DNA from 2 places in the Thioclava sp. PTB-PU3-1 genome. Region 2 is predicted to be linked to the other one. Evidence: riboswitches for the same ligand, from Rfam matches in the RefSeq annotation. Region 2 holds a riboswitch; the other holds the start of a gene.
What was found. Region 2 has a riboswitch for cobalamin ahead of ACZ7GB_RS00330 (hypothetical protein). Riboswitches for the same ligand answer to the same signal wherever they lie in the genome.

Region 1: it holds a riboswitch for cobalamin, as region 2 does, so the genes downstream of both, ACZ7GB_RS17880 (TonB-dependent receptor plug domain-containing protein) here and ACZ7GB_RS00330 (hypothetical protein) in region 2, are expected to answer to the same signal.

What each region holds. Positions count from the first base shown of each region.
Region 1 covers NZ_JBVNVL010000008.1:84,335-90,940, forward strand. The annotation lists gene ACZ7GB_RS17855 (RrF2 family transcriptional regulator) at 1-304, opposite strand, end outside; gene ACZ7GB_RS17860 (SLAC1 anion channel family protein) at 629-1,639, shown strand; gene speB (agmatinase) at 1,837-2,808, shown strand; gene ACZ7GB_RS17870 (DUF1499 domain-containing protein) at 2,805-3,230, shown strand; gene ACZ7GB_RS17875 (DUF475 domain-containing protein) at 3,344-4,390, shown strand; cobalamin riboswitch at 4,420-4,613, shown strand; gene ACZ7GB_RS17880 (TonB-dependent receptor plug domain-containing protein) at 4,751-6,574, shown strand.
Region 2 covers NZ_JBVNVL010000001.1:63,150-69,755, reverse strand. The annotation lists gene nrdE (class 1b ribonucleoside-diphosphate reductase subunit alpha) at 1-1,427, opposite strand, end outside; gene nrdI (class Ib ribonucleoside-diphosphate reductase assembly flavoprotein NrdI) at 1,409-1,831, opposite strand; gene nrdH (glutaredoxin-like protein NrdH) at 1,847-2,068, opposite strand; cobalamin riboswitch at 2,164-2,358, opposite strand; gene ACZ7GB_RS00335 (homocysteine S-methyltransferase family protein) at 2,436-3,485, opposite strand; gene ACZ7GB_RS00330 (hypothetical protein) at 3,615-3,920, opposite strand; cobalamin riboswitch at 4,046-4,248, opposite strand; gene ppsA (phosphoenolpyruvate synthase) at 4,377-6,606, shown strand, end outside.

The DNA.
Region 1 (6,606 bases), on a different contig from region 2:
GCAGCGGGCAGGTGTTGGTCTCGGTGTCGAAACATTCGGCGAAGGGCAGGGCGGCCTCGAAGGCGCGCAGCACTTTGCCCACGCCGATCTCTTCGGGCGGGCGGGCAAGCTGCATCCCACCAGCGCGACCGCGCAGGGTGGTGATGAAATTCTCGCGTGCGAGCGTGTTGATGACCTGCGCGAGATGGTTCTCGGACGCGTTACAGGCCTCCGCGATCTCGTGTTTGCGCACGGTGCGATGCGGATTGACCGCGCAGAACATCAGCACGCGCATCGCGAGATTGGTTCGTGTGGTCAGACGCATCGCAACTCCTCCAGCTCACGAAGCGGTGATATAGGTAAGTTTACCTCGCAGGTTTGACCTATGTCACGTTCCTTGAAAATTTTCGTCACAGAGCGGGTCTGGCGCAAGCGGGGATCCGCCGGAGGCAATATGCGCGGGACTTAGACGCGCGCGGCACCCGGCGCGGCGAATGCGTCCATTTGTCAGACTCCTCACACACGGATGCGTGAGTAAATGAGAGGTGTGATCCCGCCGCGTGGGTTGGTCCGGCGCGGCGCGGGTGATCTGATCCGTCGCGTTGTGGGCCGTTCGGCTCTGCGCGGCGATGGCCACCGGGAGGGCAAGATGAGCATTCAAGCTGAGGCACCCGCCGCGCATAGTCGGCTCGAACATTTTCCGATCACCTTCTATGCGACGACGATGGGGCTCGGGGGCTTCACGCTGGCGCTGCGCGCGGCGGCCAAGCCGCTCGGGTTGGGACCGTTGCCCTATCAGGTGATGTTCGCGGTGACGGCGACCGTTTTCATGCTGATCTCGGTCTTCTATCTCGCCAAGGCGCTGAAGCATCCGCAGGGCGTGAGCGCGGAATGGCATCACCCGATCCGGCTGGCCTTCTTCCCGACCGTCGCGATCTCGCTGTTGCTGCTGGCGACCGGGGCGCTGACGGTCTCGACCCCGCTTGCACTTCTGCTGTGGCTTGCAGGCACGACGCTGCAGGGGATCATGACGCTCGCGGTCGTGACCAACTGGATCGGGACGCGCAGTTTCAAACACGGGCAGTTGAACCCGGCATGGTTCATCCCGGCGGTGGGCAATGTGATCGTGCCGGTGGCGGGCGCGCAGCTCGGTTTTATCGAGATCAGCTGGCTGTTCTTCTCGGCCGGGATGCTCTTCTGGCTCGTGCTGCTGACGCTGGTGTTCAACCGTTTGATCTTTCACGATCCCTTGCCGAGCAAGCTGCAGCCGACGCTCGTGATCCTGATCGCGCCGCCGGCTGTGGCCTTCATCGCGTGGCTGCGCCTGACTGGCGAGCAGATCGTGCCCGGGGCCGAGATCGGACACGGCGTCGATCCCTTCGCGCATATCCTTCTGTCGCTGGCCTATGTCTTTGCCGCGCTCGTCGCGGTGCAGCTGCCGCGCATCCTGCGGCTGCCCTTCGCGATGAGCTTCTGGGCGCTGAGCTTCCCCATCGCGGCGCTGACCATCGCGACCTTCCTGCATGCCGAATACGCCCATTCCGAGCCGCATCTGCGCATGGCGGTGGCCTTCCTCGCGATCCTTGCCGTGGTGATCGTAGGGCTCGTCTGGCGCACGGGGCTTGCGATCCTGCGCGGCGAGATTTGTCAGCCGGAGTGAGGGGACGCCCCCCCCCCCCCCCCCCGAGGGGATGATCGTTTGTCTTTGCATGAGGTCGGGCGCTGCCGGGGCTCGTCGCCCCGGGCGGATCTATGCCCAAGCGCTGGAAGTCGGACGCGCCCCTCATCCCCTCGCGCGGCAGCTTGACCTCCCGCGAGGGCTGGCGCAGATTTCGCGGGCGAAAAGGAGGGGCGATCATGGCTCTGGAAGATGCGAAAACGCAAGTGGATCAGGCTTTTACGCGGGCAGAGGCACGTGGCCTGAGCTTCGAGAACACCTTCGGCGGGGCCACCAGCTTTCTGCGGCGGCGCTATACGAAGGACCTCGCGGGCGCGCAGATCGCCGTGACCGGCATCCCTTTCGATCAGGCGGTGACGAACCGCCCCGGCACGCGCTTCGGGCCGCGCGCGATCCGCGAAGCCTCGACGCTGCAGGCGTTCGACGCGCCCTATGGCTGGGGCTATGACCCGTTCTCTGAACTCGCCATCGTCGATTACGGCGACATGCCCTTCGACTATGCCAATGTGCCGGAAGTGCCGGGCCGGATCGAGGCGCATCTGAGCGCGATTTTCGGGGCGGGTGTCGTGCCGATCACGCTGGGCGGCGATCATTTCATCACCCTGCCGATCCTGCGCGCAGCGGCTGCCAAACATGGGGAGATCGCGCTCGTTCAGTTCGACGCCCATTCCGACACCTGGGCCGATGACGATATGGACCGGATCGACCACGGCACGTTCCTCTACAAGGCGATCAAGTCGGGCGTCGTGAGAGCCGAGAATACCGTCTCGGTCGGTATCCGCACCGACAATCCCGATACGCTGGGCGTGACGATCGTGGACGCGCCTTCGGTGCATCGCGAGGGCGTCGAGGCCACTCTGGAACGCATCCGCGCGGTCGTTGGCGACAAGCCCTGCTATATCACCTTCGACATCGACGGGCTGGACCCGGCCTTTGCGCCGGGCACCGGCACGCCGGTCTGGGGTGGTCTGGCCAGCTGGCAGGCGGCAGAGCTGTTGCGCGGGCTCAAGGGCATCAACCTGATCGGTGGCGATGTGGTCGAGGTCTCTCCTCCCTACGATCCGACCGGCGTGACGGCCATCGCGGGCGCCCATGTCGCGACCGAGCTGATCGCGCTGGCCGGTTGGGGGCTGCGGGAGGGCGCGGCATGAACCGGGCCGTGACGATCCTCGCGCTTGGACTGGCTGCGGTTGCCGTGGCCGACGGGTGGGTGCGCTTCGCCCCGATTGACCCTGCGCGCTACAAGGTCGAGGGGCTGGCGAAAGCGCCCGGCGATCACCCCGAGACAGGCGGGTTTCAGGCGGCCCGCGAGGTCTCCGATCCGCTGGTGCAGATGGCCGCGCTCGACAAGATCATCCGCGCCACCGCGCGCACGAAGCAGGTGGCCGGCAGCGTCGATGAGGGGCATGTGGCCTATGTCACCCGCTCCGCCTTCTTCGGCTTTCCCGACGTCACCACGCTTTGGGTCGAGGGCAACACGCTGCAAATCCGCGGCCATCTCGTCTACGGCAGATCCGACCTCGGCGTGAACAAGGCCCGGATCATGGGCTGGCTCGACGAGGCGGGGCTGTAGCGGGTCTGATCCGAGGCGCGCCCACCGGGTCACAGCGATCAACTCTGACGGCGCGCTCCCTTGCGAAGAGAGGGGGCGGAGCCTAAGTGAGGCTCCATGCAGCCGGAGCCAGCATGACCACCATGTACCGTTATTTCTCCTGGGCCATCGCCGTCACTATCGCGGGGCTGGTCGGGTCGTTCGCGCTGGGATTTGCCCAGACCGGCGGGCTTGGCGGCGCGGTCTCTTTCCTGATGATAACGGCGGTGCTCGCCGTGCTGGAAATCTCGCTGAGCTTCGACAACGCCATCGTCAACGCCAACAAGCTGCACCAGATGACGCCGAAATGGCAGCGTCGCTTCCTGACCTGGGGTATTCTGATCGCGGTCTTCGGGATGCGTATCCTGTTCCCGCTGCTGATCGTCGTGATCGCCGCCGGGATCGGACCGTGGGAAGCGGTGCAACTGGCCGCGAAACATCCGGCGGAATATGCCGAGATCATCGAGGACGCGCATCTGTCGATCGCGGGCTTCGGCGGCGCTTTCCTGATGATGGTCGCGCTCACCTATTTCATCGACGAGGGCAAAGAGGTTGACTGGATCCGAGCGTTGGAGCGCCGTCTGCGCGCGCTCGCCTCGATCCGCGGCCTCGAGATCGGGCTCGTGCTGCTCGTCATTCTGGCCTTTACCTGGATCCTGCCCGAAGGGCGTGAGGACGAGTTCATGTTCGCCTCCATCTGTGGGCTTGCGACCTTCCTCGGGGTCGAAGTGCTGAGCCACGTGCTCGACCGGACGAATATCGCCGCCGAGACGGCCAAGGCGGGCCTCGGCGCGTTCCTCTATCTCGAAGTGCTCGACGCGTCCTTCAGCTTCGACGGGGTGATCGGGGCCTTCGCGCTGACCCAGAACCTGTTCCTGATCGCGATCGGTCTGGGGATCGGCGCGATGTATGTGCGCTCGATGACCCTGATGCTGGTGGAGCGCAACACGCTGAGCGAATTCCGCTATCTCGAGAACGGCGCCTTCTGGTCGATCCTGATCCTTTCCGTCGTCATGTTCGCGCAGACGCTGGTGGAAGTGCCCGAGGTGATTACCGGGCTGATCGGGGCGGGGCTGATCGGGCTGGCGCTCCTGTCCTCGATCCGCTTCAACAGGCGCAGCAGAGCCGCCGTCGAGAGTTGAAATTTTCTTGACAGACTGCGGCGCGCGCGGCACAGCAGGGGCACTTCGGTTCCGCCTTGGCGGATGAAAAGGGAACCCGGTGCGATGCGTGCATTCATTCCGGGGCTGCCCCCGCAACTGTGAGCGGCGAGTGACGGCTGACTGAGCCACTGGGGAGACCCGGGAAGGCCAGCCGAAACCAAGACCCGCGAGCCAGGAGACCTGCCGAGGCGCTCATCCTTTCTGCCTGTGCGGGGCGCGCAGCGGAGGCGGTCTTCCGTCAGTGGTGACATTCTCACCGTCGGCGGAAATTCCAAATTTCCAAAGACTTACGATACGAAGTTCACGCGACCGCAGAGTCGCGATACGAGGGAATTGGATATGATCCGCACCCGTTTGACCATGGGCCTGATGCTCACCACCGCGCTGGCAGCCCCTGCGCTTGCGCAAGACAGCCAACCTTACCAACTCGATGAGATCGTGATCTACCACGGTGCGCTCGAGCCGCAATCGTCGGACAAGACCGCGCAGGCGGTCACCGTGCTGTCGCGCAACGAGTTGGAGCGTTCGGGCCAGACCCGCCTTGCCAATCTGATCGCGCAATCGCCGGGCGTCGGCATCCTGTCGCGCGGGCCGATGGGCGCGCAGACCGGCTTCACCATCCGCGGCGTGTCGCAGAACTACGTGAAGGTTATGGTGGACGGGATCGACGTCTCCGATCCGTCCGCGCCGCAGGTGCTGCCCGATCTGGGCCGGTTCAACACGTTCAACTACGACCGGGTCGAGATCATGCGCGGCTCGCAATCGGCGGTCTATGGCGGGCAGGCGGTCGCCGGTGTCATCAACCTCGACACGCCGCGCCCGACCGAGGATGGCGTGACCCAGAGCGTAAAGCTCGAGCTCGGCTCCTACCACACCGCGAATGCGGCCTATAACTTCGGTTGGAAGAAGGGTGACGACGAGCTCGCGATCCAGCTGTCGAAAGTCTACACCGCTGGTTTCTCGGCGGCCGACAAGAAGAACGGCAATACCGAGAAAGACGGCTACCGCGCCGATCGCGTGAGCCTGCGCGCGCAGAAGCGCATCTCCGACAATCTGCTGATCGGCTTCAACGGCTTCGCGCAGAACGACCGGGGCGAGTTCGACAACGGCTTCAGCTCGCCGCCCACGGACAGCAACGAATACACCGTCCACAAGGAGCGGGGCGGGCGTCTCTTCGCGAAATTCACGACAGGTCCGCTCGATCACGAGCTCGGTCTGACCTATTACACGACCTCGCGCTGGTATCCGGTCTATGACTATGGCTACGAGGGCAAACGCCGCAAACTCGACTGGAAAGCTTCGACCGATCTCGGGCCGGGCCGCGTGACCTTCGGCGCGGATCGCACGCTGGAAACCTATACCGGCACCTATGTCACGGGCGATGTCCTGACCGCGGATACGGGCGTCTTCGGCGAATATGCCTTCTCGCCGATGGACGGGGTGAACGTGACCGCCTCGGCGCGCCATGACGATCACTCGGATTTCGGCGGCAACACCACGGGCCGTCTCGGCGTTACCTGGCAGGCCGATGCCGCGACCCTCTTGCGTGCCTCGGTGGGCAACGGGTTCCGCGCGCCGTCGGGCTACGAGCTCTATGACGGCTATGCGGGCAATCCCGATCTCAAGCCGGAGAAATCGCTGAGCTACGATCTGGGCGTCGAGCGTGATTTCAGTGCGCATAAGCTGACCGCGACGCTGTTCCATATCGAGGTGGACGACCTGATCGACTACAGCAACACGACCTACAGCTACTACCAGACCTCGGGCACCGCCAAGCGGCAGGGTCTGGAGCTGGGTCTGAAGGGGCCGATCTCCAACAACGTCAACTACAGCCTCGGCTATACCTATCTGGACTCGAAGAACCCGGATGGGCTGTCCGCAGGCTCGACGTGGAATTCGGCCTTCGGGCGCCATACGCTGACCGCCGGGATCGACGCGCAGGTGACCGACAAGCTGACGCTCGCCGCCGATATGCGCGTGGTCACCGATCGTCAGAGCCAGCCCGATTACGGCCTGCTGAACGCGCAGATGACCTACGATCTGGGCAATGACAAAGAGGCCTATCTGCGCATCGAGAACCTGACCGACACCGATTACCAGCTCTGGCCGGGCTACGGCACCTCGGGTCGCGCCGCCTATGTGGGGCTGCGTGCGCGGTTCTGATCTGAAAGGGGCGGTTTGCGCCGCCCTTTTCG
Region 2 (6,606 bases):
TGGCCCAGACCGATAGCGTGGCTTTCCTCATTGCCCCTGCGGATCGAAGGCACCGCGTTGATCGCGCTCATCTCCGACACCGCCGAGAGCGCCCGGATCGCGGCGCCGACGCTCGCGCCGAGATCGCCGCCATCCATCACCTTCGCGATGTTGAGCGAGCCCAGATTGCACGAGATATCGGTGCCCATCTGCGCATAGCCCAGATCCTCATCGAATTCCGAAGGCTCGGCCACCTGCAGAATCTCCGAACACAGGTTCGACATGGTGATGCGCCCCGCGATCGGGTTGGCGCGGTTCACCGTGTCCTCGAACATGATGTAGGGATAACCGCTCTCGAACTGGATCTCGGCCAGTGTCTGGAAGAAGGCGCGGGCGTTGATCTTGCGTTTGCGGATGCGCGCGTCGTCGACCATCTCGTGATATTTCTCGGTCACGGAAATCTCCGAGAAGGCGCAGCCATAGACCCGCTCCACGTCATGGGGCGAGAAGAGATACATCTCCTCGTTTTTCTTCGCGAGCTCGAAGGTGATATCGGGGATGACCACGCCGAGGCTCAGCGTCTTGATCCGGATCTTCTCGTCGGCATTCTCGCGCTTGGTGTCGAGGAAGCGCAGGATATCGGGGTGATGGGCGTGCAGATAGACCGCGCCCGCGCCCTGACGCGCGCCCAGCTGGTTGGCGTAGCTGAAACTGTCTTCGAGCAGCTTCATCACCGGGATCACGCCGGAGGACTGGTTCTCGATCCCTTTGATCGGCGCGCCATATTCGCGGATATTGGTCAGCATCAGGGCCACGCCGCCGCCGCGTTTCGACAGTTGCAGCGCCGAGTTGATGCCGCGCCCGATGCTTTCCATGTTGTCTTCCAGTCGCAGCAGGAAACACGACACGAATTCTCCCCGCGCCTTTTTGCCCGCATTGAGGAAGGTCGGCGTCGCGGGCTGGAAACGGCCCGCCAGCATCTCCTCCATCAGCCGCATCGCCAGCGCCTCGTCGCCACGCGCGAGCGTCAGCGCGACCATCACTACCCGGTCCTCGTAGCGTTCGAGATACCTCTGCCCGTCACGGGTCTTCAGTGTGTAAGAGGTGTAATATTTGAACGCGCCGAGGAAGGTCGGAAAGCGGAACTTGGCCGCGAAGGCCGCCTCCCAAATCGCGCGCTGGAAGTTGCGCGAATACTGATCGAGCACGGCGGCGTCGTAATAGCCTTCCTCCACCAGATAGCCGAGCTTTTCATCCAGCGAATGGAAGAACACCGTGTTCTGGTTCACATGGCGCAGGAAATATTGCCGCGCCGCCATCCGGTCGGCGTCGAAGCGGATATTTCCTTCCGCGTCATAGAGATTGAGCATCGCGTTGAGCGCGTGGTGATCAAGCCCCGCGAATTCCGAGGCCGCAGCCCCGCTCGGTGTCACGTCGCTGTCGAGCATTCCTGCCTCCAGAAGGTTTCGAGACCCGCGCGCACGCGGGCGATGTCACTGTCCGTGCCTGCCAGCTCGAACCGGTAGAGCACGGGGATATTGCATTTGCGCGCCAGCAGATCGCCCGCGCAGGCGAAGAGCGCGCCGAAGTTGCGATTGCCGCTGGCGATGACGCCGCGCAGGCCCGCGCGGCGGGTGGGATCGTTGAGAAAGGCGATGACCGGTTTCGCGACCGCGCCGCGCCCCTTGCCGTCGGCATAGCTCGGGCAGATCAGGACGTAGGGGCCGGGCGGGCTTGGCATCTCTGCTTCCGCCGAGAGGGGCAGGCGCTGCGCGGGCAGGCCCAGCCGCTCCACGAAGCGCTGCGTGTTCCCCGATGCCGAGGAGTAATAGATCAGCCGTGCCTGTCCCATGATCCGGGCCGGCGCTCAGCTGAGCTGTCCGATCATGTCGGGCCGGAAGCCCGCCCAGTGATCCTCGCCCGCGATCACGACCGGCGCCTGCCGGTAGCCGAGGTCCTGCACCATTTCCATCGCGGCGGCGTCCTCGGTGAGGTCGATCACGTCATAGGAGATCCCCTTGGCATCGAGCGCTCGGGTCGTCGCGGTGCATTGCACGCAGGCCGGTTTCGAATAGACGGTGATGGTCATGTTCTGTCCCTTTGTTTGCTGTCGGCAGCGCGGGACAAGGCTCGTGGGCAGGGCGGAACAGCGCACTGCCACGCGCCCGGGCCCTCCGCCGCGGTCGTCGTCTATCTGCTCTGGCAGGTCTCCTGGCTCGCGGCTCGAGCGCCTCTTGGTCCGTCTTCCCGGCGCATCGCACCAGTGACATTCGGACTTGAGGCTCGCCGCTTACAGTTGCGGGGGCAGCGCCGGAATTTCACCGGCTTCCCTCTTCGCCTGCGGAGTGACTCGCAGGAACCAAAGCAACATCATATTGGGTTAATGCGGTGGCGGCTGTCAATATATAGATTTCCCTGCCGCGCGAAATGCGCGCGCGACAGGGCAGCGTTAAGCCTCAGGCCCCGTCGCCAAGCGCACGGATATGCGCCGGAAGGCGGGCGCTCTGGCCATACATGAAGTGGTTTTCCATCCGCTCCGAGAAGCGGCTGGCCTCGGTCTCGCGGCCCACGGCTTCGGCCATTTCGCGGATATGCATCGGGCTCGCCCCGCAGCACACGCCGAGGTAATTCACCCCGATCGCCTGCGCCTCACGCGCGAAGGCGCCGATCTCGTAGCGGTTGCAGGCCAGCGGATCGAGCGCGGTCGGGAAGGTCCGGCCATGCGGCGAGGGGCAGGTGCAGCCGTTGTGATCGGAGAGGTTGAAGAAGGTCGGCTCCGCCTTCGTGGTCCGGTAGGGCACGGGCAGGGCGCCGACATGGCAGCTTACCGCCGCGCGCACCTTGCGCAGCCACGGCATCATTGTCTGCGGCCCGCGGAAGCAGTTCAGCCCGACGACATCGGCGCCCACCTGTTCGAGCTGCTGGCAGGTCTCGACGATGCCGACTCCGTCCATCATCTCGTTGCCCGCCATCGGCGCCAGCGTTAGTACCACCGGCAGCCCCGACGCCTTCGCCGCCTCCAGCGCGCACAGCGCCTCGCCCGCGTAGTAGAAGGTCTCGCCGATGATAATGTCAGCGCCTTCCTCGACCGCCCAGCCGATCATCTCGTCGAACATCGCGCGCACCTCGGCCTGCCGTGCCGGATCGGTCGGGTCCCAGATATTCGTGTTCGAGATATTGCCCGCCATCAGGTTGCCGGTCTTCGCATTGGCGACCTCGCGCGCGATCTTCAGCGCCGCGCGGTTGAGCGGCTCCAGAAGGTCTTCCTTGCCGATCACGCGCATCTTCTCGCGGTGGCCGTTATAGGTGAAGGCCTCGACGATATCGCTGCCGGCGCGCTGGAAATCGACATGTAGATTGCGCAGCGCCTGCGGGTATTCGAGCGCCACCTCGGGCACGAATTCCCCGGCGGTCAGATAGCCGCGCCGTTCCAGTTCGAACAGGAAGCCCTCGGCGCAGATTACCGGGCGCGCGTCGAGCAGACGGGTCAGATTGTTATCATTCATGGAGAGATCCTCTCAGTTCATCCATGACCATCGTTTGGAAAAGCCGAGCCTCACAGGAAACGGAGTGCCGTTTCCTGCTGCAATGGTCCTCGGCCGGGCCGCAGCATGCGACCGCAAGACGAAAACGGGTCAGAGGCCGCGTCGGGCGCGAGCGCCGCCGCGCCGGAGCGGGGGCGGCAGCTCGATCGGCAGGGCGAAAGGCTGCGGGCTCAGCGAGTCCAGCAGCAACTCGCAGAACACCGCGACGGCAGGCGAGGTTGCGCCGAACGGATAGGCCTGCGTATGGGCGATGATCGCCGCCTTCGCATAGGGCATGTCGCCCGGTAGCCCGCCGAGCCATTCCATGTAGCCGAGCGTGCCCAGCTCACGCGCACGCAGCGGCGAGATCGGTCCTATATCGAGTTGTAGCAGTGAAAGCGTTCGTTCCAAAAGCATCGCGCCCTCCGCGCAAAAGGGCGGGAGTGGTCGCGGCACGGCGATATGCGAGGTCCGATCTGGTCCATCTCTCGTCTCTCCGTCCCAGGGCACCCCGCCCGGGTTTAAGGTGACCGAGATGCGCTAGGCGCGCATCCGAGATGGCAGGTCTCCTGACTCGCGGGTCGTAGCTTCACCGGACCTTCCCAACCTTTGCAGGTCAGTGGCGTTTCCGGTGGCGCTCGCCGCTTACAGTTGCGGGGGCAGTCACGGAGTTGGGCATCGCCCGCACCGTGTTCCCTTTTCAGCCGACCCTTTGGGGCCGGACACCATCCCGGATTTGATCGCAGGAAAATTCGGTGCTGTCCAGAACAGATTGGGGGATGTGGGACAAGCGGGCCCGCGTTGACAAAGATCAAGGTCAAAATGCGCCTCTGCGATAAAGTGCCGGCAGGTGCAAACAGGGGAGGCGAGCTCATGGCCACGAAGAAAGAAGTCATTCCTTTCGATAGCTTACGCCGCGAGGATGTCGCGCTTGTGGGCGGCAAGAACTCTTCGCTTGGCGAGATGGTGCAGGAACTTGGCGCCAAGGGAATTCAGGTCCCGCCGGGCTTCGCCACCACCTCCGACGCCTATCGGATGTTTCTCGAGGAAAACAATCTGACCGAGGCCATCGCGAGCTATCTCGCCGATTACGATGCCGACAAGATCAGCCTTCACGTTGCGGGTCAGAGCATTCGCGACACGATCGTGGCCGGAGATTGGCCAGCCTCGACCGAAGCCGCGATCCGGGAGGCTTACCGCGATCTGTCGAAGCGGGCAGGGGTGCCTGAGGTCTCCGTCGCCGTGCGCTCGAGCGCCACGGCCGAAGACCTCCCCGATGCCAGCTTTGCCGGTCAGCAGGAGACCTATCTCAACGTGGCGGGCGAAGAAGAGCTTCTGACCGCGTGTCGCAAGTGCTATGCCTCGCTCTTCACCGACCGGGCGATCACCTATCGCAAGCTCAGAGGGTTCAATCACCTCGATGTCGCGCTTTCCGTGGGCGTCCAGCAGATGGTGCGCTCCGATATCGGTGGGTCGGGGGTGATGTTCTCGATCGACACGGAAACCGGCTTCGACAAGGTCGTGCTGATCAGCGCGGCCTGGGGCTTGGGCGAAAATGTCGTGCAGGGCGCGGTGACGCCGGACGAGTTTCAGGTCTACAAGCCGTTCCTCGGGAGGGCTGGGATCAAGCCGATCATCGAGAAGAAGCTCGGGGCGAAAGAGATCAAGATGATCTATGCCGGGCCGGACGCCCCGAACCCGGTGCGCAACGTGCCGACATCGAAAGCCGAGCGCGGGAAGTTCGTCCTGTCGGATGACGAGGTTCTCGACCTCGCGCAACAAGCGGCCACCATCGAAGCGCATTACGGCCAGCCGATGGATATGGAATGGGCCAAGGATGGCGTCACCGGTAAGCTGTTCATCGTTCAGGCGCGCCCTGAAACGGTGCAGTCGCGGGTCTCTGCGGGGTCCTTGCGGCGCTACACCATCGGCGCGCACGGTCCGGTCGTCGTCAGCGGGCTGTCGGTGGGCGAGCAGGTCGCGACCGGGCGGGTCTGCCTGATCGAAGACGTCAAGGATATCGACGATTTCGTGGACGGCTCGGTCCTCGTCACCTCGACAACGGACCCCGACTGGGTGCCCGTGATGAAACGGGCCTCGGCCATCATTACCGATCACGGGGGCAGAACCAGCCACGCCGCCATCGTCAGCCGCGAATTGGGCGTGCCCGCCATCGTCGGCTGTGGCGATGCGACCCATGTGCTGCATGACGAGCAAGAGGTGACTGTCTGCTGCGCAGAAGGCGACGAGGGCCGGGTCTATGACGGATTTGCCGAGTTCACGGTCGAAGATCTGAACCTCGACGCGGTGCCGGAAACCAAGACCAAGGTCATGCTCAATCTCGCCAACCCGGCCATCGCGGCGCGCTGGTGGCGGTTGCCGATCGACGGTGTCGGTCTGGCGCGGATGGAATTCGTGATCTCGAACACGATCCGGGTCCATCCGATGGCGCTGCTGCATTTCTCCGACATCCGGGAGGCGGAGGTGCGGGAGGAAATCGAAACGCTCACAAGGGGATACGAGGACAAGGCCGAGTATTTCGTCGATCAATTGGCGCTGGGGCTCTCCCGGATCGCCGCCGTGGCCTATCCGAACCCGATGATCCTGCGGCTGAGCGATTTCAAGACGAACGAATATGCCGATCTCCTCGGCGGGCGGCAATTCGAGCCGGTGGAATCCAACCCAATGATCGGCTGGCGCGGCGCCTCGCGCTATTACGATCCCGCCTATGTCGAGGGGTTCCGGCTCGAATGCCGGGCGATCCGGCGACTGCGCGAAGAGGCCGGGTTCGACAATGTGCTGGTGATGGTGCCGTTCTGCCGCACGCCCGAAGAGGCCGACCGCGTCTTGGCGGTGATGGCCGAGGAAGGGCTGGTGCGCGGCGCCAACGGGCTGCAGATCTACGTGATGTGCGAAGTGCCCTCGAACGTCATCCTCGCCGAGGAGTTCGCCAAGCGCTTCGACGGTTTCTCCATCGGGTCGAACGATCTGACGCAGCTGACCTTGGGCATCGACCGCGACAGCGACCGGCTCGCGCCGCTCTTCGACGAACGGCATGCCGCGGTTCAGTGGATGATCCGGAGCGTCATCGAAAGAGCGCATG